Regions from separate parts of the Corynebacterium sp. p3-SID1761 genome, predicted to be linked through region 2. Evidence: predicted binding sites of a transcription regulator. Region 2 holds the regulator's gene; each other region holds the start of a gene.
What was found. The regulator LexA, encoded in region 2, represses DNA repair genes until DNA is damaged. The targets are predictions, from matches to a motif close to CGAACANNTGTTCG.
Positions count from the first base shown of each region.

Region 1 (5,218 bases), on a different contig from region 2:
GTGGCTACACCGGGTGGTTTAAATTACGCCAGCGAGTTGATCGACATGATTCGTGATATGCCCGAATGTGCGGACTTTGACATCGGCATCGCCAGCTTTCCGGAAGGTCACTACCGCACCGGATCGCTAGAGCAAGATACCGAATACACCTTGGCGAAACTTCGCGCCGGGGCACAGTATTCCATTACGCAGATGTTCTTTGATGTGGATCATTACCTGCGTCTGCGTGACCGGTTGGCCAAGGCGGACCCGGAACATGGGCAGAAGCCGATCATCCCGGGGCTTATGCCGATTACGTCGCTACGTAGCGTGCGGCGCCAAATGGAGCTGGCGGGTGCTGCTCTGCCATCGGAATTGGAGAAGCGTCTACTCGATGCGGCTGCAGGGGATGAGGTGGCTAACCGTGATGCCATTCGCGAGGTGGGCATCGAGGTGACCACCGAGATGGCGGAGCGCCTGATTGCCGAAGGCGTGCCAGATCTGCACTTCATGACGATGAATAACGTGCGGGCTACGCAGGAAGTTCTGCACAACTTGGGAATGGCGCCAGCATGGGGGCAGGGGCTCGGGCACGACATGGTTCGCTAGGTACCTCGGTAGTGGAGTCGCGAGGTGCCCAGCAGTGGCTCTGTATTGGTATTGGTGAGCTATTGGTGAGTTAGTTGCGCGTTCGCTGCAGGATGCCGAATGGTCGCGGATCTGCAGGGAACTTGAAGTTTCGTAGCACATCGGTGAACCCGGCTCGGCGATAAAGCTGCCAGGCGGCATTTGCTTCACCTTCTACCTCCGGGGTGGAGAGCATTACTGTACTCTGCGGCGTTCGCTGGAGGAGGTCGTTGAGGATTTTGGTGCCGACGCCCTCACCCTGCGCTGGGGGCAGGACATGTATCTCGGAGAGCTCTGCGTAGGTATGCAGTATGCGGGACACCTCTGTGCGGGAGTATCCGTTAAGAACCAGGCCGCGTGCGACCTGCCGATACCACCATGTGTGCGGGGAGCCGCGAAAGGTGAAGCCGATTCCGACGCAACGCTGGCGTGAATTGTCGGGATCTGGGGCCTCGTCAACGTGGTGTAGGAGCGCCATGGTGCAGGTGAAGTCCGGCTGGGAGGCGTTGTAGAACCACAGGGATTTGCGCTGTGGATGGGTCTCTTTGGGGTAGTTCATTGCGGCGAGGTGAATGTCGATGAGCTCGTCGAGCCGCGCAATGAACTGACGGTTGTTGGCAGGGATGATGGACACGCGCAGGGAGGAATCGTCGGGAGTTGGCTGGGAGTACGTGTCCTGGGGCATGGAAACAATAGTGCCACCTTCTGGCGGAATGAACTCAAAAATAGTTAATAAGACATATGTTCGAATATGGTAGGCTTGGTGCTCAGTGATGTCTCGGGCGCTTTCTAATGTGAGACCCAAACCTTGCATAGAACAGCGACTGAGCAAACTAGGGGATGAGAATGATGGCCGTACAGGAAAAGCAGATAGGAGCCCGGGGTAGGTACAGTCGCTCCCTGGGTGCGAGGGGGTTCCTGGACGAGGCAGAGCGACAGCTGGCACTGTCGCGAGCGGAACTTCGCGAGCCAGAGGCGATCGTATATGCCTACCGCGCCGGGCTGAGGGCGGCAGGGGCGTTGATTGAATGGGAGATGGCCTCGCGGAAGCGTCGCCCTTCCGGGAGTGCGTGGGCAAAGCTGAGGGTGCTTCGCCCGGACCTTGAAGAATGGGCTGAAACCTTTGAAGCGCATGCCCGAGTGGCGAGCCGGGCTGGCTTGGGGCTTAGCCAGGGAATACCTGCGGATTCCCGGGGCGTGATTTACCGCGATGCTTGTGATCTAGTGGACCTAGCACGAGCGGCGGTGGATTACCTGCCAAAGGTGGCTTAGAGCTTCTCAAACAATGCACATCATTGTTTGAAAACCGCAGGTTGATGTAGGGTGGGTGGGGTAAACACGGGTGGAGCGCACCCGGGCTGGAAACTTTTTCTGCGGGTTGTCCGTTGGAAGAAGTAGCCGCAAAGAATTGGGAGGTCGCGATGGCTCTATCAGAGCAAGAGCAGAGGATGCTCGCGGAGATCGAACAGGCGCTGATTGCTGAGGATCCGCGCCTGGCGAAGCAGGCTTCCACCAATGGCGAGCGGACAATGAACTTCAACATCCGTTCTATCGCGCTCATTGTTCTCGGGCTCACGGTGATGGTTGGTGGCATTGCAGCCTCTCAACTGTCGCTGTGGTTCGTGGCTCTAAGTGTCCTCGGATTTTTGATCATGTTCGGTGGTGGCTTGCTGGCTTTCCAGCCGAATGAGGATCCGGAGGCTGCAGCTATCAAGCGTTCCAAGGCGGGAAAGCCCCGCAAGGCACGTGCCCTGAAGGGAACGTCCGGTGGCGGGCTCGGCGATCGGATGGAAGATAGCTTCCGCCGTCGCTTTGAGCGCTAAAACGTTACGGAACAAGAAAACCACCGCCTCCCAGCCGGGAGGACGGTGGTTTTTAGTTTGCGGCTAGGGCTAGTTTCACCCTTGAGTCAGGGGACTTCTACTTCTTCGGGGATTTACCGTGGCGCGATGTGGGAATTATTGGGGTCATCGGGTTTGGGTCAGCAGAACCTCATCCAGCACGCTGGCATTTTCGATCTCTAGGGGTGGGCGAATGCCCCGAAGTTGCCGGTTGTGTAGCGCATGTCGCATCCTCTTGGTCGGTATCGAACTTGCTACATAATTCAGGCTAGACCTCAAAAGGTAAATCTTATTTTTGGTGTGCGAGTTGGGTGTGGTCACCCCACTTTCCCCCACTTTGAATATTCTATGCATAGTCATTCGGGGTGAAGGATGGTCGTGTGTAAGGGGGAAACGCTGTCTACCTGTGCTAAACCGGTGCTTTTAGTGGGGGGCTCGGGGTGGGGGAGAGTGTGGTGTCGTAATAAAGAAGAGGGGGGATGTAAAGATCGTGCGTTGGTTGTGAAGGTGTGCTTTATGGCTAGAGTGCTGGTTGGGGACACTTTGAGAAAGAAGTGGCGAGAAAAAAGGGCACACATAAGCTCGTGTTGTAGAGATTGTGGGGAGGAGTGGGGTAAAGTGGGGATCGTTGGGGCGAAGCTGTGCCAACAAGTCCAAACTTCATAGAGAAACCGATGGTCAGGGTGATTTTTACCCTTGATTCACAACGGACACGGCAAAGCAAGGCGCAAGATCATTCATAGAAAGGGGCCGATGACATGTTTTTCGGCACCTTTACGCCGAAGCTCGACGACAAGGGTCGATTGACCCTGCCGGCGAAGTTTCGCGAAGAACTTGCGGACGGCTTGATGGTTGTGAAAGGGCAGGATCGCAGCCTGGCTGTATATCCCAAGGCTGAATTCCTTGTGCGGGCAAAGAAGGCTGCTGAGGCTTCGCGCACCAACCCGAAGGCTCGCGCATTCGTGCGAAACCTTGCTGCCAGCGCCGATGAGCAGGCGCTGGATTCGCAGGGGAGGATTTCGGTTTCGGCGTTGCACCGTAACTACGCGGGGCTCTCGAAGGAGTGCGTAGTAATCGGCAATGTCGACTTCATTGAGATTTGGGATGCCGCGAGCTGGGAAGAATACAGCGCTGAGCACGAAGAGGATTTCTCGGACGGCGACGACGAAGTGCTGGCTTCCTTCCTCTAGAAGCGCGTGGAACGACAACGCAAGACGACAAATTAATAGTGGACAACAGAGTGTGCGCAGGCCCTTACCTGCGTGGACGACGCGGAACCTTGACGTACTTCCCCGATGTCAAGCCCGCACCCACGCAGGTGAGGCCCTGTTCGCACTCTTTTAACTTTTGAGTCACATAAGTATCTATGTGGCTCATGAAATACAAAGAGCCCCAGTTTGGGGATAGGAATCTAGAGATAACGCAGCTAGGGAAGGAGGGAAAGCTAATGACCGACGGGCAGGCACAGCCGGCCAAGCCGCACAACGAGCACGGCCATATTCCAGTCATGCGCGACCGCATGGTTGAGCTTGTCGGGTTGGGTGTGCACAGTGCCCAGGCGCCGGAACGCCCCCTAATCGTAGACGGCACCCTCGGTGCTGGTGGGCACAGCGAAGCTTTTCTCGACGCCTTTCCGCACGCCATCGTGGTGGGGCTAGACCGTGATCCCAATGCGCTCGCAGAGGCGAATGAACGTCTGGCAGGCTACGGCGATCGCTTCGTTTCCTATCAGACACGCTTTGACGGAGTGACCGACGCGCTTGAAGACCTCATGGATCAAGGGGCAATTCCTTCCAGTGTGCGTGAGAGTGGAATTTCTGGTTTCCTCTTCGACCTGGGCGTCTCCTCCATGCAGCTCGATCAACCGGAGCGCGGATTCGCCTATGCAGTCGATGCGCCGCTGGACATGCGCATGGATCCCAGCAGCCCTCTGACTGCTGCCGACATTCTGAATACCTACAGCCACGGCGAGATTGCTCGCATTCTCAAGACCTATGGCGATGAAAGGTTCGCAGGGAAGATCGCTTCCGCCGTTGTGCGTGAGCGGGAGAAGCAACCTTTCGACAGCTCCGCACGGCTTGTTGAGTTGCTCTATGCCACGATCCCGGCGGCGTCTCGTCGAACGGGTGGACACCCGGCCAAGCGCACATTCCAAGCACTCCGCGTTGAGGTTAACGCAGAACTCGAATCCCTAGAGAAGCTGATTCCCGAGATTTCCCGTTGGCTCCACGTCGGCGGCGTAGGCGTGTTTATGAGCTACCAATCGCTGGAAGACAAGATCGTCAAGAAGGAATTGGTGCAGCTCAGCAGCTCGAAGACGCCCCCTGGGCTGCCTATGGAACTGCCCGGGATGGAAGCCGAATTTGAGTTACGCACGCGGGGAGCCGAGAAAGCAAGCGAAGCAGAAATCGAGCAGAACTCTCGTGCAGCACCTGTGAGGGTAAGAGCCTTCAGCAGGGTCAACGACAGAGGAAAAACCACATTTCCGCTGGACACGCCCAGTTAGCTAAGCAAAACCCCGAAACATCACTGATAGAAACAAATCCGAACCTCCGAACCTTCGGAAGGAAACACATGACCGCACCAGGCACCATCAACACTCGCCGCCAGCGCACTGACCGCGACCACACCACCTCCGCCGGTCGCGTCGTTACCGACCGCTCCTACGCTGGAAACCGTCCAGAGCGCTCCGGCCAACGCGTCGCCGCCCCGGCCCATCGCCGTAGTGATTGGGGCGCTGCCCGCACGGATCGTGCTCAGCGCACGAGCAC
Region 1 covers NZ_JBSQBJ010000002.1:88,221-93,438, forward strand. The annotation lists gene metF (methylenetetrahydrofolate reductase [NAD(P)H]) at 1-588, shown strand, start outside; gene ACWXWJ_RS02280 (GNAT family N-acetyltransferase) at 659-1,291, opposite strand; gene ACWXWJ_RS02285 (SAV_6107 family HEPN domain-containing protein) at 1,453-1,878, shown strand; gene ACWXWJ_RS02290 (DUF3040 domain-containing protein) at 2,028-2,429, shown strand; gene mraZ (division/cell wall cluster transcriptional repressor MraZ) at 3,206-3,637, shown strand; gene rsmH (16S rRNA (cytosine(1402)-N(4))-methyltransferase RsmH) at 3,895-4,953, shown strand; gene ftsL (cell division protein FtsL) at 5,022-5,218, shown strand, end outside.
Region 1: a site for LexA is predicted at 1,341-1,354, ahead of ACWXWJ_RS02285 (SAV_6107 family HEPN domain-containing protein). Genes of this name have one in related genera too.

Region 2 (5,218 bases):
CGTGACGTTGAAAGCCTTCCCCACCAAGCAAGCTGCGGATGGGCAGCAGTTTACGACCGTGCTGAACATGATGGTCAACGCTTGTACGGTATCCCCAAAACAAATGATCAAGGGCTTGCCGCTACGTCAACGTGTGGCTATGGAGCAGATCGACGGGGGCGTCGATGGGCTAGTCAGCGATGTGGTGGCTCTGGCCTGCCGAGACATGCTTATGAAGCTGGGGCCTGTGGTGCGCGACCCAGAAAAGTGCGAAGAGGTGGTGGGTGTAGCTCGCTCTCAGGGACCCGGACGCGTGCGGCAATACGTAGTAGCCCTAGCACCCGCTGTGCTGGCCGTTGCGGACATGTCAGCGGAACTGAAGGGTTGGTCGGGAGATGCCATCGAAGATATGCGTAGGCATCTCGATTTCTTCCTGGGCAAGCATGCCATCGCCCGCAATGGCATTGAGCACATGCGCCATGTTCCGCGCTATGTGGAGGCCATGCGCGCTCGATTGGAAATGATGAAGACGGATCCAGACAAGGAAGAGGATCTGGACGAAGAGGTTCAAGAGGCTTTTGATCTCTTGGAAAAGACGAAGAAGCGGCTCCCAACGGCGAGGGCTGCCTCCCCACAGATCAAGGAGGTGCGCTGGATGATCGAGGAGTTTCGAGTCAGCCTCTTTGCACAGAACCTAGGCACAGCGCATTCGGTATCCCTGCAGCGTATCCGTAAGAAATTGGAGAAGATCCGTTAGCTGTCGTTGCCTTCAGACTCTTCAGGATGCTGGGCTAGAGACTGGCGGTGGGCACGCAGCGATTCGATTTCCTGCTCGAAGTCTTCGGCACAATTAAAAGACTTATACACGGAGGCGAAACGCAGATAAGCCACCTCGTCCAAGGTTCGGAGTGGATCCAAGATCGCCAGGCCGATCTGGTTTGCGGGTACTTGGGAGCCATGTGTCACTCGAACGGCTTGTTCCACTTCGTGTGCCAGACGCTTTAATGCGTCGTCGGAGACGTCGCGCCCCTGACATGCCCGACGCACGCCCTTGATAACTTTTTCTCTACTGAATTCCTCGGTCACTCCATTGCGCTTCACTACCAACAGAACAGACCTTTCAATAGTGGTGAAGCGGGTCTGGCATTGACTGCATTCGCGACGACGTCGGATAGAAACACCCATCTCAATGGATCGCGAATCAACAACGCGGGATGAATCTGAGCTACAGGAGGGGCACAACACCCTTCTCAGCTTAGTCGCCCCTCCCCCGACACAGAAGCTGAACTATGGGATGAGAAGAGGCGCAAACCCAAGCAGCGTGGACATCACTCCAAGGGAGACCGCGGTTCCACCAGGCGAGTGAATGATTCGCTCCGTTCGTGCGCGAACTCTATCTACCCATCCCATTTGATTGTCGAACAGGCATTCGTTTGCGCCGGAGATGCGATCCATCTTGCGGCGCGGAATCGAACGCGCAACAGGTGCAGAAGAATACCCAAAGGTGTTCGAATTACCCCTAGAATCCAGTGCTTCCCAATTAGGCTTAAGAACTTGAGGCCTACGAAGTGGCGCAACCCGATCATCAGGAAGCACACGGACATGCGATGCAGACTGGACAGTAGTTGCGGGACGAATGATCGAGGTGGTCATGTGGCTACTCCTTTACAATGCGACGTAAGGCCAATCAGCAAAGCGCCTTAGCGCCTACGTCTTATTCCCTTGGCTGTTGCCCTAGTGAACCATTCACGCCCGACAGGGAACTTCAAAAATTCTGGTTTCTAGATCATCTGTTCGAATCTCGAACACAGCACAAAATTTAGCACGCATGTTCGAACATGTCTAGACAAATCTAAACTTTTTCGAACACATATACTAGAAATGCGTTCTATTTCGGGTAGTGTGGATGCAGATCGCGAAATACCGATAAAGAGACCCCGCCGGAATGAGGTATAACCGTGTCCACCGACCAACCCACCGAAAGCCCTTCCCCTCGCCCTAAGCTTGGGCGTCCTCCGAAGTCCGAGGCTGACAAGCGTGCGGAGAAGCAAGCTCAGAAGGACGGCAAGAAGCCAGCCCTAAGCACTCGCCAGCGCCGCATTCTCGAAGTCATTCGCGATTCGACGGTCATCCGCGGTTACCCGCCAAGTATTCGCGAAATTGCCGATGCTGTAGGACTGCACTCGACGTCATCGGTTTCTTATCATCTCACCCAGCTGGAGAAGCGCGGACATCTACGCCGCGATGGCAAGCGACCTCGCGCGGTTGATGTGCGCTCCTTCGACGGCGTGCAACTCCCGGCCCAGACTAAACCCACGCCGCAAGCAGCTACTCCGCCCCCGACTTCCGACGAGGGAGAGCTCATGCCAGAGGCCACCTACGTCCCGGTTGTGGGGCAGATCGCCGCTGGCGCCCCGATCCTTGCAGAGCAAAATGTTGAGGCTCACTTCCCACTACCACAGGAGTTGGTAGGTAACGGAGAGCTCTTCTTGTTGCAGGTCGTGGGCGAGTCTATGCATGATGCCGGCATCTTCAACGGAGACTGGGTCGTGGTTCGCTCCCAGGCCGTCGCCGAGTTCGGCGATTTTGTCGCCGCCATGATCGACGGTGAGGCCACCGTAAAGGAGTTCCAAAAGGATGCCGACGGACTGTGGCTTATCCCCCACAACCCCCTGTTCGAACCTATCCCTGCCGAGGAAGCAACCATCCTAGGTAAGGTCGCAGCGGTTCTGCGCAAGATTTAACTCCCCCCCTATTGGTTCTGACGCCGCCGTCTCCGACCCACTTGGCACTAAAGTAGCGCCTATGGAATCAGCAGAACGGCGCCGTCAAATAGCCTCCCTCACCGCCATTCACGGCAGGGTTACTGTGAATGAACTGGCGGAGAAGTTCGGCGTCACCGCGGAAACAATTCGCCGCGACCTCGCGATTCTCTCTGACGGCGGTGAGCTCTTCCGCATCCACGGCGGAGCGGTTCCGGCACAGAATTTCCGTACAGACTTCACCACTCTTGCCACACGTTCAAAGGCATCTCTCGGAGCCAAGCGGTCAATCGCCCAAGCTGCAGTAAAGCTCCTTCCGGAAACAGGCAGCACCATCTTCATCGATGCAGGCACCACCACGGGCGTCTTTGCCGAGGCCATCGCCGAAGCCAATGCCACCAACGATCCCAAGCTGATGGCACCGAAGCTCAATATCGTCACGAACTCTTTCTTTATTGCCACCACATTGGCGGAATCCCCCCGTTGCGATGTCCAACTAATCGGTGGACACGTCCGCGCCCTGTCTCAGGCTGTCGTTGGCGACCTTGCCACCCGCGCGCTCGGCGTCCTCCATGCCGATGTTGCATTCATTGGAACCAATGCCCTTACTATCGTTCACGGGCTATCCACTCCCGATGCCCAAGAAGGAGCAATCAAGCGCTCTATGGTGGCAAACTCCGACCGCGTGGTCGCACTGTGCGATTCCACGAAGTTTGGCCTGGACTACCTGGTGAGCTTCGCAACTATCCAGGACATCAGTGCCGTCGTGACCGACGAAGATGCCCCGCAGCCCTACGTTTCCGAGCTGCGCAATCTCGGTATCGACGTCAGCTTTGGCAGCTAGTCTGCGGCTCTGAACTCCTGCAACTCCCCTGCCACTACATTCGGCAAACGAACCTCTAGTTTCGTTCCCTCTGCGTCATAGTCCTCTGCAATTACCGTTCCCAGTTCGTGGACTTTGGCCACGATATCGCCGCGGTCAAAAGGCACGTGCAACGTGACATGGGAATCCAGGGAATTCAGGAACAACTCCAGCTGAGCCTCCAGCTCGGCAATCCCTTCACCTGTTTTCGCCGACACAAAGACGGCATCCGGCACTCGGTGACGTAGTTCGGCGAGCACCAGTGGGTCCGCGGTATCGATCTTGTTCACCACCAGAATTTCCGGTGGCGCCTCCTGTCCGGATTCCTCGACGATCCCGCCGATCACTGTGTTCACAGCCTTGATCTGCTCCAGTGGGAAAGGATCGGAACCATCCACAACGTGCAAAACCACGTCGGCTGCCAGAACCTCCTCCAAGGTCGAGCGGAAAGCTTCAACCAACTGCGTGGGGAGGTGACGCACGAATCCAACCGTGTCGCTAAAAACCACGGACCGACCATCAGCCAGGTTTGCCCGCCTGGTGGTCGGATCCAGGGTGGCAAATAGTGCGTCTTCTACCAGTACTCCCGCACCCGTCAATGCGTTGATGAGCGAAGACTTACCAGCATTGGTGTACCCGGCGATCGCGATCTGCGGAATCGCAGAAGCATCGCGTCGCTCGCGCTTTACCTCTCGAGAGGTTTTCATTGCAGCAATTTCTTTGCGCAGCTTCGCCATCTCGGAGCGCAGGCGGCGACGGTCGGCTTCGATCTTCGTCTCACCGGGACCGCGCAGACCTACACCGCCATTGGAGCCAGCGCGTCCACCGGCCTGGCGGGACAGCGCACCGCCCCAACCACGAACGCGCGTAATGAGGTACTCCATTTGCGCAAGCGCTACCTGTGCCTTGCCCTCTTTGGACTTCGCGTGCTGGGCGAAGATATCGAGGATCAACATGGTACGGTCAATAACCTTGACGTCGAGCGCCTTTTCCAGCGCGATCATTTGGCCGGGGCTCAACTCACCATCGCAGACGACGGTATCAGCGCCGGTCTCCAATACGACAGCCTTCAGTTCCTCGACCTTGCCGCGCCCGATATAGGTGCCAGAATCCGGCTTGTCGCGCCGCTGGTACAGCATCTCCGTCACCTCGGAGCCCGCTGTTTCCGCCAGTGCGCGCAACTCCTCTAGGTTCGCTTCCACCTGCGCAATGGTGCCAGAGGTCCACACACCGACCAGCACGACTTTCTCCAGTCTGAGCTTTCGGTACTCAACGTCGTAGCCGTCCGATTGCTCATCGGTGTAGGTGCTTACGCCGCGGGAAAGCCGCCGCAGGCTAGAGCGTGCTTCGAGATCGAGCTCGCCGACTGTGGGGTCAGGTGTAGGGGCGAAGGAGTGTGTAGTGTGTTCGGTCTGTTCCGTCATTAAGGACTATTTTTACCTGTCAGGGGCACTAAATAGGAAATTTGGTGCAGCGGACTAGAGTGGTTTGCATGATTCCTGAACTTCGCAGCATTGGCATGGATTTCCCGAAGTGGCAAGAAGCGCTGGAGGCCACCTACGGCTCCGGCAGCCTCGGTGTATCAGGCGAGGTTCGCGGCGGCCAGGTTCTGCAG
Region 2 covers NZ_JBSQBJ010000001.1:132,815-138,032, reverse strand. The annotation lists gene hrpA (ATP-dependent RNA helicase HrpA) at 1-736, shown strand, start outside; gene nrdR (transcriptional regulator NrdR) at 733-1,224, opposite strand; gene ACWXWJ_RS00615 (hypothetical protein) at 1,267-1,632, opposite strand; gene lexA (transcriptional repressor LexA) at 1,938-2,723, shown strand; gene ACWXWJ_RS00605 (DeoR/GlpR family DNA-binding transcription regulator) at 2,785-3,585, shown strand; gene hflX (GTPase HflX) at 3,582-5,027, opposite strand; gene ACWXWJ_RS00595 (hypothetical protein) at 5,096-5,218, shown strand, end outside.

Region 3 (5,218 bases), on a different contig from region 2:
ATGGATGAGGGCAGCGATCTCATGGGATCCATCAAGATGATGGCAACCCTGGCCGCCAACCAGTTCTCCCAGCAGGCAGGCGCGTTGAGTCCACGCCTGATGATCTCTCACATGGGCGAGGTGACTACGTTCACCAATGTGAAGTGGAATAGCGACCACACTGCGGAGCTTGAGGTCAAGCCGACCGCATACCTCACCGAGAAGCTTCATCTCGGTGACCTAGGGGATGGAGGCGGCCTCGCCTAGAACGGTGGCTCTTCCTCTTGGTTGCGCTGTTGTTTCCGCTGGTTGAACTCCACCACCCTCCGCGTTCGCTTTATGGCTCGGTGCCGGAATGTGAATCTTCCCAGCGGGCCGTTCGGAGTGGTGATCACGGTGTGGCCGTCGCCGTGGCTGCTCCAGGTTTCCACTCCATCGGAGGAGATCTCCACATCCCATGCTCCGGTCGTCTTCGCATTGTGATGCTTTGCACAGAGACAGTGGAGGTTTGACGTATCAGTCGGCCCGCCTTCCGGGTTGTTATGCACGAAGCGTTTGACGTGATCCAGCTGGCATTTGTGGGCAGGCACGTCGCAACCGGGGAACCGGCAAGTCCCGTCCCGCCCTTCCACGCTCGCGCGAATCAGCGGCGTCGGAGTATAACCAGCCGTGGTGGCCTTCCCCGGAGCCTGCAGATGGGTCACGCGAGCCATCCATTCCTTCGTAGCCAGCGGACTAAGCCAGGTGCCAGCGGCCCAGATCTGGGAATCCGGAATATCCACCCGGCGATATAGGTTGAGGTTCACTTCTGCAGTAGCACTCCCCCGCACCAGACTTAGCAGCGCCCGCGCCCGCGAGCAGTTCTCTTTCTTCCGCACGCCATCAACCGCTTGAATCAGCTCTAGCGCCTCCAACTTAGGGAGAGTCAGATAAAACTCGGTATGGTCGCTTGGCCGGTCATCAATACTCAGCCTTGCTGCATTTCCCAGCGCATCTTCGGCACCCTCCTCATTCGCATCGTCCGAGAGCATGGGCCGATCTGCAGGATCGATCGGACAAGCCAAAGGCTCGCGCTGCATGACGATCTTCTTCAGCCGCTGACGGATCGTGCCATGCCCAAGCATTGCCTGGTTAGGTCGAGTAGGTGAAAGTGCAGTGTATACATCGGCTTCTATGACGGAGGCGTGGGCGTCACTAATAGCGACAAGGCTCTGCGCGACAATCCGCCAGATTTCTATGGAGTAAGCCCCCGTTTCGGCAAGCTTCAACAACGATGGGAAGCGGCGGAAGGTTGCGCCGACGTCAATAAGCTGGATGACCCGAAACTCCGGTAGTCCCAGGCGGACACACAAGCGGGTGGTGACATCGCCGACGCATTCATGGTCGCGAGGCGTGCATGCCACGGCAAGGCGCGCATTGTTGAGATTGATGTCGCAGACTGCTGCGCTTATCGGGTCGGTAGGGTCGGTTACTTTCCAAAAAGGCTTCTGCGCCTGATCGGCGGATTGGTTGGGCGGACGCTGGTCTGGTGGCGATTCTTCTGGTGGTGTGGGTTGGTCGAACATCTTTCCCCTTTGATGATCAAAGTCCCCTGTGTTGCATGGTTTTCGTCCCGTGGTTTTCCGTGCGCAATAAGCATAGAAAACGCCCCCGACAACCCTTCCGAAAAAACACTACAAAATCGAACACTCGTTCTAAACATGTGTGTTCTAGCCATAAGAAAGGGCCCCACGGTAAAACCATGGAGCCCTCTTAAGGGGTTAACTCAGCGGTAGACCGCCAACAGGACTACTGCGGGTCGCCGATAATAACCATCGCATTGCGCAGCACCCGATCTTCTAGACGGTAGCCACGACGTAGAACGGTGGCCAGCACCTTCTCGTCACCACTACTAGTGTCCTGCACTGCCTCGTGGCAGTTAGGGTCGAATTCGTCGCCTTCCTCGCCGAACTTCTCCACCTTCATGGAGGCCATCACGGAGTGCAGCTTATCCGACATGGACTTCAGCGGACCGGTCAGATCGCCATGCTGTTCTGCCATCTCCAGGTCATCCAGGATCGGCAGCAGCTCGGAGGCTACGTCAGCCTTCGCGCCGGTAATCACGCTCACGCGGTCGCGCTCTACGCGACGGCGGTAGTTGGTGTACTCCGCCGTCACGCGCTGCAGATCTTCGGTGCGCTCGGCCAGCTCGGCCTCGATGTTGTTCTCGGCCTCGTCTGCGGCGTTGTTGTCGACGCCCTCATCTTCAGCCAGATCAGCTTCTGCCAGACCCTCGTCGACCCCTTGTGCCTCGGTTACTTCTGGTTCGGTATTTTCCGGGGCGTCCGGGTTCTGATTCAGATCTTCAGACATTACTTCTTATCATCCTCTGCGGAAGTGTCCTCATCGACAACTTCGGCGTCGACAACGTTCGGGTCATCGGTTGCAGCGGCACCTTCAGCACCGGATGCTGCTTCTGCCTCGTAGATAGCCTTGCCCATCTCCTGAGACTCAGCGTTCAGCTTCTCCACAGCGTCCTTGATGGCCTCGATGTCATCACCCTTCAGAGCCTCGTCCACAGCCTTGGCTGCTTCCTCGACCTTGTTCTGGGCGTCTTCGCTGACCTTGTCCTTGTTCTCCTCGACGAACTTACGGGTCTGGTAAGCCATAGACTCTGCAGAGTTGCGGACTTCCTGCTCCTCGCGGCGCTTCTTGTCCTCCTCTGCGTGAGTCTCAGCATCCTTGACCATACGGTCGATCTCCTCCTGGGACAGGCCGGAGCCTTCCTGGATCTTGATCGTGTTTTCCTTGCCGGTCGCCTTGTCCTTTGCAGATACGGAGACGATGCCGTTGGCGTCGATATCGAAGGTGACCTCGATCTGCGGAACGCCGCGCGGTGCAGGGGCGATGCCAGCCAGCTCGAAGGAGCCGAGCAGCTTGTTGTGCGCAGCCATCTCGCGCTCGCCCTGGAAGACCTGGATCTGCACGCTGGGCTGGCTATCCTCAGCAGTAGTGAAGGTCTCGGAACGCTTCGTCGGGATGGTGGTGTTGCGCTCGATCAGCTTGGTCATCACGCCACCCTTGGTCTCAATACCCAGGGAAAGCGGGGTGACGTCGAGCAGCAGCACGTCCTTCACCTCGCCGCGCAGCACACCGGCCTGCAGGGCAGCACCCACGGCAACAACCTCGTCTGGGTTGACGCCCTTGTTGGGCTCCTTACCATTGGTCAGCTCGGTGACCAGCTCGGATACGGCAACCATGCGGGTGGAGCCACCGACCAGCACGACGTGGTCGATCTCGTCCACGCTAACCTCAGCATCCTTCAGCACCGCCTGGAACGGAGCCTTGGTGCGATCCAGCAGATCCTGAGTGATCTTCTGGAACTCGGTGCGGGTCAGGGTTTCGTCCAGGAACAGCGGGTTCCGATCCTCGTCCACCGTGATGTACGGCAGGTTGATGGAAGCCTGCTGGGAGCTGGACAGCTCAATCTTGGCCTTCTCCGCTGCCTCGCGCAGACGCTGCAGAGCCATCTTGTCCTTGGTCAGATCCACACCGTGGGAGGCCTTGAACTTCTCGGCCAGCCAATCGACAATGCGCTGATCCCAGTCGTCGCCACCCAGCTCGTTGTCACCAGCGGTTGCGCGAACCTCTACCACGCCGTCGCCGATTTCCAGCAGGGAAACGTCGAAGGTACCGCCACCGAGGTCGAAGACCAGGATGGTCTGCTCCTTGTCGCCCTTCTCCAGACCGTAGGCCAGAGCAGCTGCGGTCGGCTCATTGACGATACGCAGGACGTTCAGGCCGGCAATCTGGCCCGCATCCTTGGTTGCCTGACGCTGTGCGTCGTTGAAGTAAGCGGGGACGGTGATGACCGCGTCGGTTACATCCTCACCCAGGTAGCTTTCCGCGTCGCGCTTCAGCTTCTGCAGGGTGCGAGCGGAGATCTCCGGAGCGGTGTACTCCTTGTCGTCGATGGAGATCTTCCAGTCCGTACCCATGTGGCGCTTAACGGAGCGGATGGTGCGATCCACGTTGGCAACCGCCTGGTTCTTAGCGGACTGGCCAACCAGTACCTCACCGTTCTTGGCGAAAGCCACGATGGACGGGGTGGTACGGGACCCCTCGGAGTTGGCGATGACCTTAGCCTCGCCACCTTCCAGAACAGACACCACAGAGTTGGTGGTGCCCAAGTCAATTCCTACTGCGCGTCCCATATCAGTTCCTCCTATTACTTCTGGGGCGAATAAAATCTATCGAGCCTTAGTCGAGCGGACTCAACTTCGCCCGCCTCTGCACACTAGTATCCGCGTTTTTCGCGTCTAGTCAAGCCGACTTGAGTTTGCTCCACTCAACTTGCTCACACCCTACTCAACTCATCGCACCTCAAACTTGTTCCCGATCGACTCAACTTTTTCAAAAATACTTTTAGATTCACCCCTGAACCTCCCCTGAAATGCGCAAACCCGCCCCACCTGTTTTGATAGTGGGTATGAAAAACCGCATACGCATAAACCGCGCCCTCATTTCCACCCCGCTGGCAGCCGCCCCACTTGTCGCTACCTCGATTCTCGCTGGGTCGGTCATTGCCGCTCCCACAGCCCTTGGCGCAACCACAGCCACCGCCCCTTTTTCTTCCGCTACCCCTTTTGGTTCCGACGCCTCACTCTCCGCACCGCAATTCCCCGCAGGATCGGCTTTCCCACCTTCCGGCGCTCTGAAAACTGGTGGCCAGGAACAAACTCACTACAACGGCGCATTCGACCTCGGCCAAGCGAGCAAGGATCCCAACGTGGGTGGGCTATCCGGGCTTACTGCCCTCACCGATGGCTCCTACCTCGCCATCTCGGATGACAAAGGCGATCATGGCCCCACGCGCGCCTACCGCTTGAACATCGACAGCAACGGGCGGGCAAAGGTCACCGGACAAGTTAATTTCACCAAGCCAGATGGCAGTGCATACAACCCCAAGGAATACGATGCGGAGGAGATCCAGCAGCTACCTAACGGCCATTTGCTATGGACCACCGAGGGCGAATCAAAGGGATCGAAGAACCGCTCACCCCTTGTCATCGAATCCGATAGCAACGGGCGGGAAATCCGGCGCATCCATCCCCCGCACTATCACGTCCCCGACCACAATGCAGCAAAAGATGTTGAACAAACTAAAGGTATAAGCCCCAACAAAGGCCCGGAGGGCATGACAATTTCTCCTGATGAGGAAACTTTTTACACTCTCAACGAGAACTCATTGGTGCAGGAT
Region 3 covers NZ_JBSQBJ010000009.1:42,045-47,262, forward strand. The annotation lists gene ACWXWJ_RS06120 (DUF3899 domain-containing protein) at 1-246, shown strand, start outside; gene ACWXWJ_RS06125 (HNH endonuclease signature motif containing protein) at 243-1,544, opposite strand; gene grpE (nucleotide exchange factor GrpE) at 1,768-2,331, opposite strand; gene dnaK (molecular chaperone DnaK) at 2,331-4,172, opposite strand; gene ACWXWJ_RS06140 (esterase-like activity of phytase family protein) at 4,448-5,218, shown strand, end outside.
Region 3: a site for LexA is predicted at 1,662-1,675, ahead of ACWXWJ_RS06125 (HNH endonuclease signature motif containing protein). Genes of this name have one in related genera too.

Region 4 (5,218 bases), on a different contig from region 2:
GATCACGCCCGGGTCGATGGCCACGAGGTTCTGCTCGAAGATGCGGGCGGCGCCGAAAGTCGCGGCGACGACCATACCGACGATCGCGGCCTCGGTGCCGATACGGCTCTGCACCACTAGGTCAGTTAGCGGACCGATCGCTGTCAGCAAGATGATGAACGGGATCGGGCGGATGAAGTTCACCAGGAAGTTCGTTACCCAGTAGACCGCACGGTTCTGCAGAATGCCGCCCTTGCGGGTGGTAAACAGTAGCAGGCCGATCATCAGGCCTAGAACCGAGGAGATCACAAGCGTGATCGAGACCATGTAGAGCGTGTCGAAAATGGCCTTTTGGAACGTGTTGCCGTAGCGATCCCAATCCATTTGCGCGAGGGTCATCGTGTTCATCGGATCTCCTCAATCTCGGTGGAGGACTGCATATGGCTGTGGAACTCCTCAATTGCCTGCTCGCCGGCGGCATCGTGCGCCGTCAAGCGCAAGGTAAGGCGACCGAAGCTGTGGTTTTGAAGGGTAGTGACGCCACCGTGGACGATGTTGACCGTCACTCCTGCAGCAGACAGCTTGGATACGGCGTCGAAGAAACCAATTCCCTCGGCCATAGTCACAGTGAAGAGGCGACCGTGCTCGGACTGTAGCGCCTCGGCCTCAACCATGTCCGGAGTGTTGCGCAGGGAAGTGGCCACAAAGTTGGCCGCAGTCTGCGTCTGCGGGTTGGAAAAGACTTCGTAAACGCTGCCCTGTTCCACGATGCGGCCGTTCTCCATCACGATGACGGAGTCCGCGATGGCGCGCACAACTTCCATCTCGTGAGTAATCACGACGATGGTGATGCCGAGCTCACGGTTGACCTTGCGGAGGAGCTCCAACACGTCGCGCGTGGTGGAGGGGTCCAGTGCACTGGTGGCTTCATCGGCCAGCAGCAAACTGGGGTTGGTGGCCAGCGCGCGGGCGATGCCGACGCGCTGCTTCTGACCGCCAGAGAGTTGCTCCGGGTAGGCCTTGCCCTTATCGGAAAGGCCGACGAACTCCAGCAGCTCCTTGACACGTTCCTCGCGCTGCTGCTTAGGCATGCCCTGCAGGCGTAGTGGGTAGGCCACGTTGCCTGCCACGTTGCGGGAGGAGAAAAGGTTGAACTGCTGGAAGATCATGCCGATATCGCTGCGCAGCTTGCGCATTTGCGATTCCGGTAGGGGAACGATGTCCTGGCCATCCAGCAGGATCTGCCCGCTGGTGGGGCGATCCAGGCCGTTGATCTGACGGACGAGGGTGGACTTGCCTGCACCGGAGTAGCCGATAATGCCGACGATGGATCCCGCCGGGATATGAGTGTTGATGTCCTGCAGGGCTCGAATTTCTTTCTTGCCCTGCTTGAAAACCTTCGTCACATCGCGGAAGACGATGTCTGTGCCAGTGCTACTCGTGCCAGTGTTGCTCGTGCCGGTGGTGCCGGCACTGGGCTGGTCGACGCTAGGTTTCGCGTCTGAAGCCATAGGGAACCTCTTTTGAGAGTGGGGGTTAGGGAAGGGAGCTACTTCTTGATCTGCTTTTCGGTGTCCTTCAGGATCTTAGACAGCTCGTCTGGGCCCATCTTGACCTCGACGGAGGTGCCCTTGGACTGCTCGTTCAGCGCATCCTGAACGTCCTTGGAGTGCCAGACGTCGATGAGCTTCTTCAGATCCTCATCGTCCTTGTGCTCCTCGGTGGTGACGAAGGCGTTGATGAATGGTTTTGCAGCCTCTGCCTTCGGGTCATCCTGGACAATGGAGGACTTCGGGTCGATGTTGCCGCGCTCCAGGAAGGAGTTGTTGATGACGGCTGGGGTGCCGTCCTTGTAGGCGGTTACGGTCTGGGCGGCATCAACCGGGGTGACCTTGACCTTGGACTTGCTTTCATCAACATCGGCCGGAGTCGGGGAGAGAACCTTATCGTCCTTCAGCTTCACTAGACCGGCGGATGCCAGCACGTGGAGGGCACGACCCTGGTTGGTCGGGTCGTTCGGGATGGCGACCTCGCCGGCTTCCTCGATGTCCTTAACTTCGCTGTGATCCTGGTAGTACACGCCCAGCGGGATGATCTCGGTTGCGCCGATCGGTACCAGGTTGGAATCGTTGTTGACGTTGAAGTCAGCCAGGAACATCAGGTGCTGGAAGTTGTTGACGACGATTTCGCCGTCCTGCAGAGCACGGTTCGGCAGGCTGTAGTCGCCGAACGGAACTAGCTCGACATTCAGACCTTCTTCCTTAGCCTTCTGTTCGAAGACCTGCCACTGCTTTTGGCCCTGGTCGGTGGTGCCGATCTTGATCGTGTCATCGTCACCGCCGCAGGCGGAAAGGCTGAAAGCCATAGCTACCGCAGCTACTCCGGCTGCAACCTTTTGGCGAAGGGACATGGGAATCCTCCTGGATTGTCATGGGCCCGGATCTTTTTGGAACGTCCGGGCTGAACTGTGCGATTAAGGTAGCAGTCTAAACCAAAATGAACAACTTAGTCTAGTTTCAGTTTGAGCTTTTTCGGAAGTAGCTACACATTAGCCATTAATAGAATATGTGTTCTATAGTTGCAGTGTGTCTAATGAGTCGCGCAAGCCACAGTCCAGAAGTTTCTCCCTAGGCTCACCACTGAGTTGGAAACAGCTCGAAAGCGTGCTGTCTGGGCAAGGCCCTGGACTGCGGAACCTGCGGGCAGTAGGAATAGGGGAGGAGACGGGAGTAACTGGGGGCGAAGGGGCGTCAACAAGAAAAACCGGAATCGCCTTTGCCGAGCTTCATGCCTGCAACACCTACAACTTCCTGCGCGGCGCGAGCCAACCCGAGGAAATGGTTGCAGCGGCGCGCGAACTGGGGCTAAGTGCTCTTGCATGTGTAGATCGCGATGGCTTTTATGGGGCAGCGCGCTTCGCAACGGCGGTGACTGAGAGCACAGGGAGCTCCGATGCTGGCGAAACGAACCTCGCGACGGTGTTCGGCGCTGAGCTGAGCCTCGACGTGCCGCTCACAGTGCTGTGCAAAGGACGCGAAGGGTATGTGCGGCTAAGTCGCCTTATTACTGACGCCCGTATGGCCGACCCCGACAAAGATTCCGTACGGTACCCCGACCTCTCCCAGCTAGCAGAGGCAGCGGGCGGCCACTGGCTCGTGCTTCTCGACTGGCGGTGGGCAGAAAGCACGACAAGCGCATACACGGCAGCGCGGCTAATAAAGCTTTTTGGCACGGCCAATGTTGTGGTCGAGTTGCAGCACACAATGAATCCGGCAGATGCCGATCGCAACGAACGCCTCCACGCCCTAGCGATGCACTACGGACTGCGTGAGATCGTTAGCAGCGCCCCTACATGCGCCACACCGAAACACTCCCGGTTGGCCGGGGCGAAGGCGGCGCTGCGCGAACGCACAGACGTCGCTGCCGCAGAGCCGACCGTCCACCCGGTGGGCGGCTCGTGGCTGCGCTCGGGGGAGGAGATGCTGCAGCTCGCCGGCGATTGTGAGTGGCTAGCCCGTGCCGTCGAGACTTCCGTGCAGGTCGCCCGCGAATGCGCCTTCACCCTGGATCTTGTTGCGCCGAACCTGCCGCATTTCCCCGTACCGGAGGGATACACGGAAATGTCCTGGTTGCGCGCTATTACCGCCCGCGGCGGAGCTGAGCGCTATGGACGGCGCGGTTCTTCTGCAGCCGCCAACCAGGCGTGGGCCACCATTGACCGCGAACTGGAAACGATCGAACACTTAGGCTTTCCCGGTTACTTCCTCATCGTCCACGACATTGTCTCCTTCTGTCACGAGAGCAACATCTTTTGCCAGGGACGCGGGTCTGCGGCGAACTCTGCAGTGTGCTTTGCTCTGGGGATCACGACGGTGGACGCGGTGGCGTCGGGGCTGCTATTTGAGCGCTTCCTCTCCCCGGAACGCGACGGGCCGCCCGACATTGACCTCGACATCGAGTCGGGAAGACGCGAGGAGGTGATCCAATACGTGTACTCCCGCTATGGACGTGAGAATGCCGCGCAAGTGGCAAACGTGATTACCTATCGCCGCCGTGGCGCGATCCGCGATGCTGGCCGGGCTCTCGGCTACGCGCCGGGTCAGATCGACGCATGGAATCGTCACCCAGAACAAACCCCTGAGATTGTTTATGACCTCGCCGAACAGATGCGGGATCATCCCCGACACCTAGGAATCCACTCCGGGGGAATGGTGATCTGTGATCGTCCTATCGCACAGGTCGTACCTACAGAATGGGCGCGGATGGAGGGGCGCTCCGTGGTGCAGTGGGATAAGGACGACTGCGCCGCCGTGGGGTTGGTGAAGTTCGACCTGCTGGGGCTGGGCATGCTGGAAGCGCTTCACCATGCGGTGGATCAGGTGCGTGCGCACCGCGGACGGAACGTCGAGCTTTGGCGACTGGACCCTACCGAATCGGAGGTCTATGCAATGCTTGCCCGCGCCGATGCAGTGGGAGTGTTTCAGGTGGAATCCCGCGCACAGATGTCCACTCTGCCGCGTCTGAAGCCACGTACGTTCTATGACCTCGTAGTGGAAGTAGCGCTGATCCGCCCCGGCCCCATTCAAGGCGGCTCCGTGCACCCATATATTCGCCGCCGCAATGGCCTGGAGCCCGTCACTTTTGACCATCCATGCCTGGAGCCCGCGCTGACAAAAACTCTGGGCATTCCGCTATTTCAAGAGCAGCTGATGCAGATGGCCGTGGATGCGGCGGGGTTCACCGGCGCCGAGGCTGATTCCTTGCGTCGGGCGATGGGATCGAAACGTTCTCCGCAGAAGATGGAGCGATTGAAAAAGCGCTTCTACCAGGGTTTAAAGAATAAAAACGGCATTATGGGCGCTGTAGCGGATCGGCTCTGGGACAAGATCGTGGCCTTTGCCAGCTATGGCTTTCCCGAGTCGCACTCGCAGTCCTTCGCCTCCCTTGTTTACTACTCCGCGTGGTTCAAATATCACTACCCGGCGGAGTTCTGTGTGGCGCTGCTGCGGGCACAGCCGATGGGTTTCTATTCGCCACAATCCCTGTTGGCGGATGCTCGCCGCCATGGAGTGCAGGTTCTTCCCGTGGACGTGAACGCTTCTGCCGTGCAGGCCGATGCCGTCGTTCCCTTAGCGACGCCCCCACGTTCCAACCGACCAACGGGAGTTCATGGGCTAGGGCGCGGCACCGCTGAGCCGGTGGGGCAGATACGCCTGGGACTTAGTGGTGCCGGAGGAGT
Region 4 covers NZ_JBSQBJ010000004.1:125,523-130,740, reverse strand. The annotation lists gene ACWXWJ_RS04060 (methionine ABC transporter permease) at 1-387, opposite strand, end outside; gene ACWXWJ_RS04055 (methionine ABC transporter ATP-binding protein) at 384-1,490, opposite strand; gene ACWXWJ_RS04050 (MetQ/NlpA family ABC transporter substrate-binding protein) at 1,529-2,389, opposite strand; gene ACWXWJ_RS04045 (error-prone DNA polymerase) at 2,565-5,218, shown strand, end outside.
Region 4: a site for LexA is predicted at 2,540-2,553, ahead of ACWXWJ_RS04045 (error-prone DNA polymerase). Genes of this name have one in related genera too.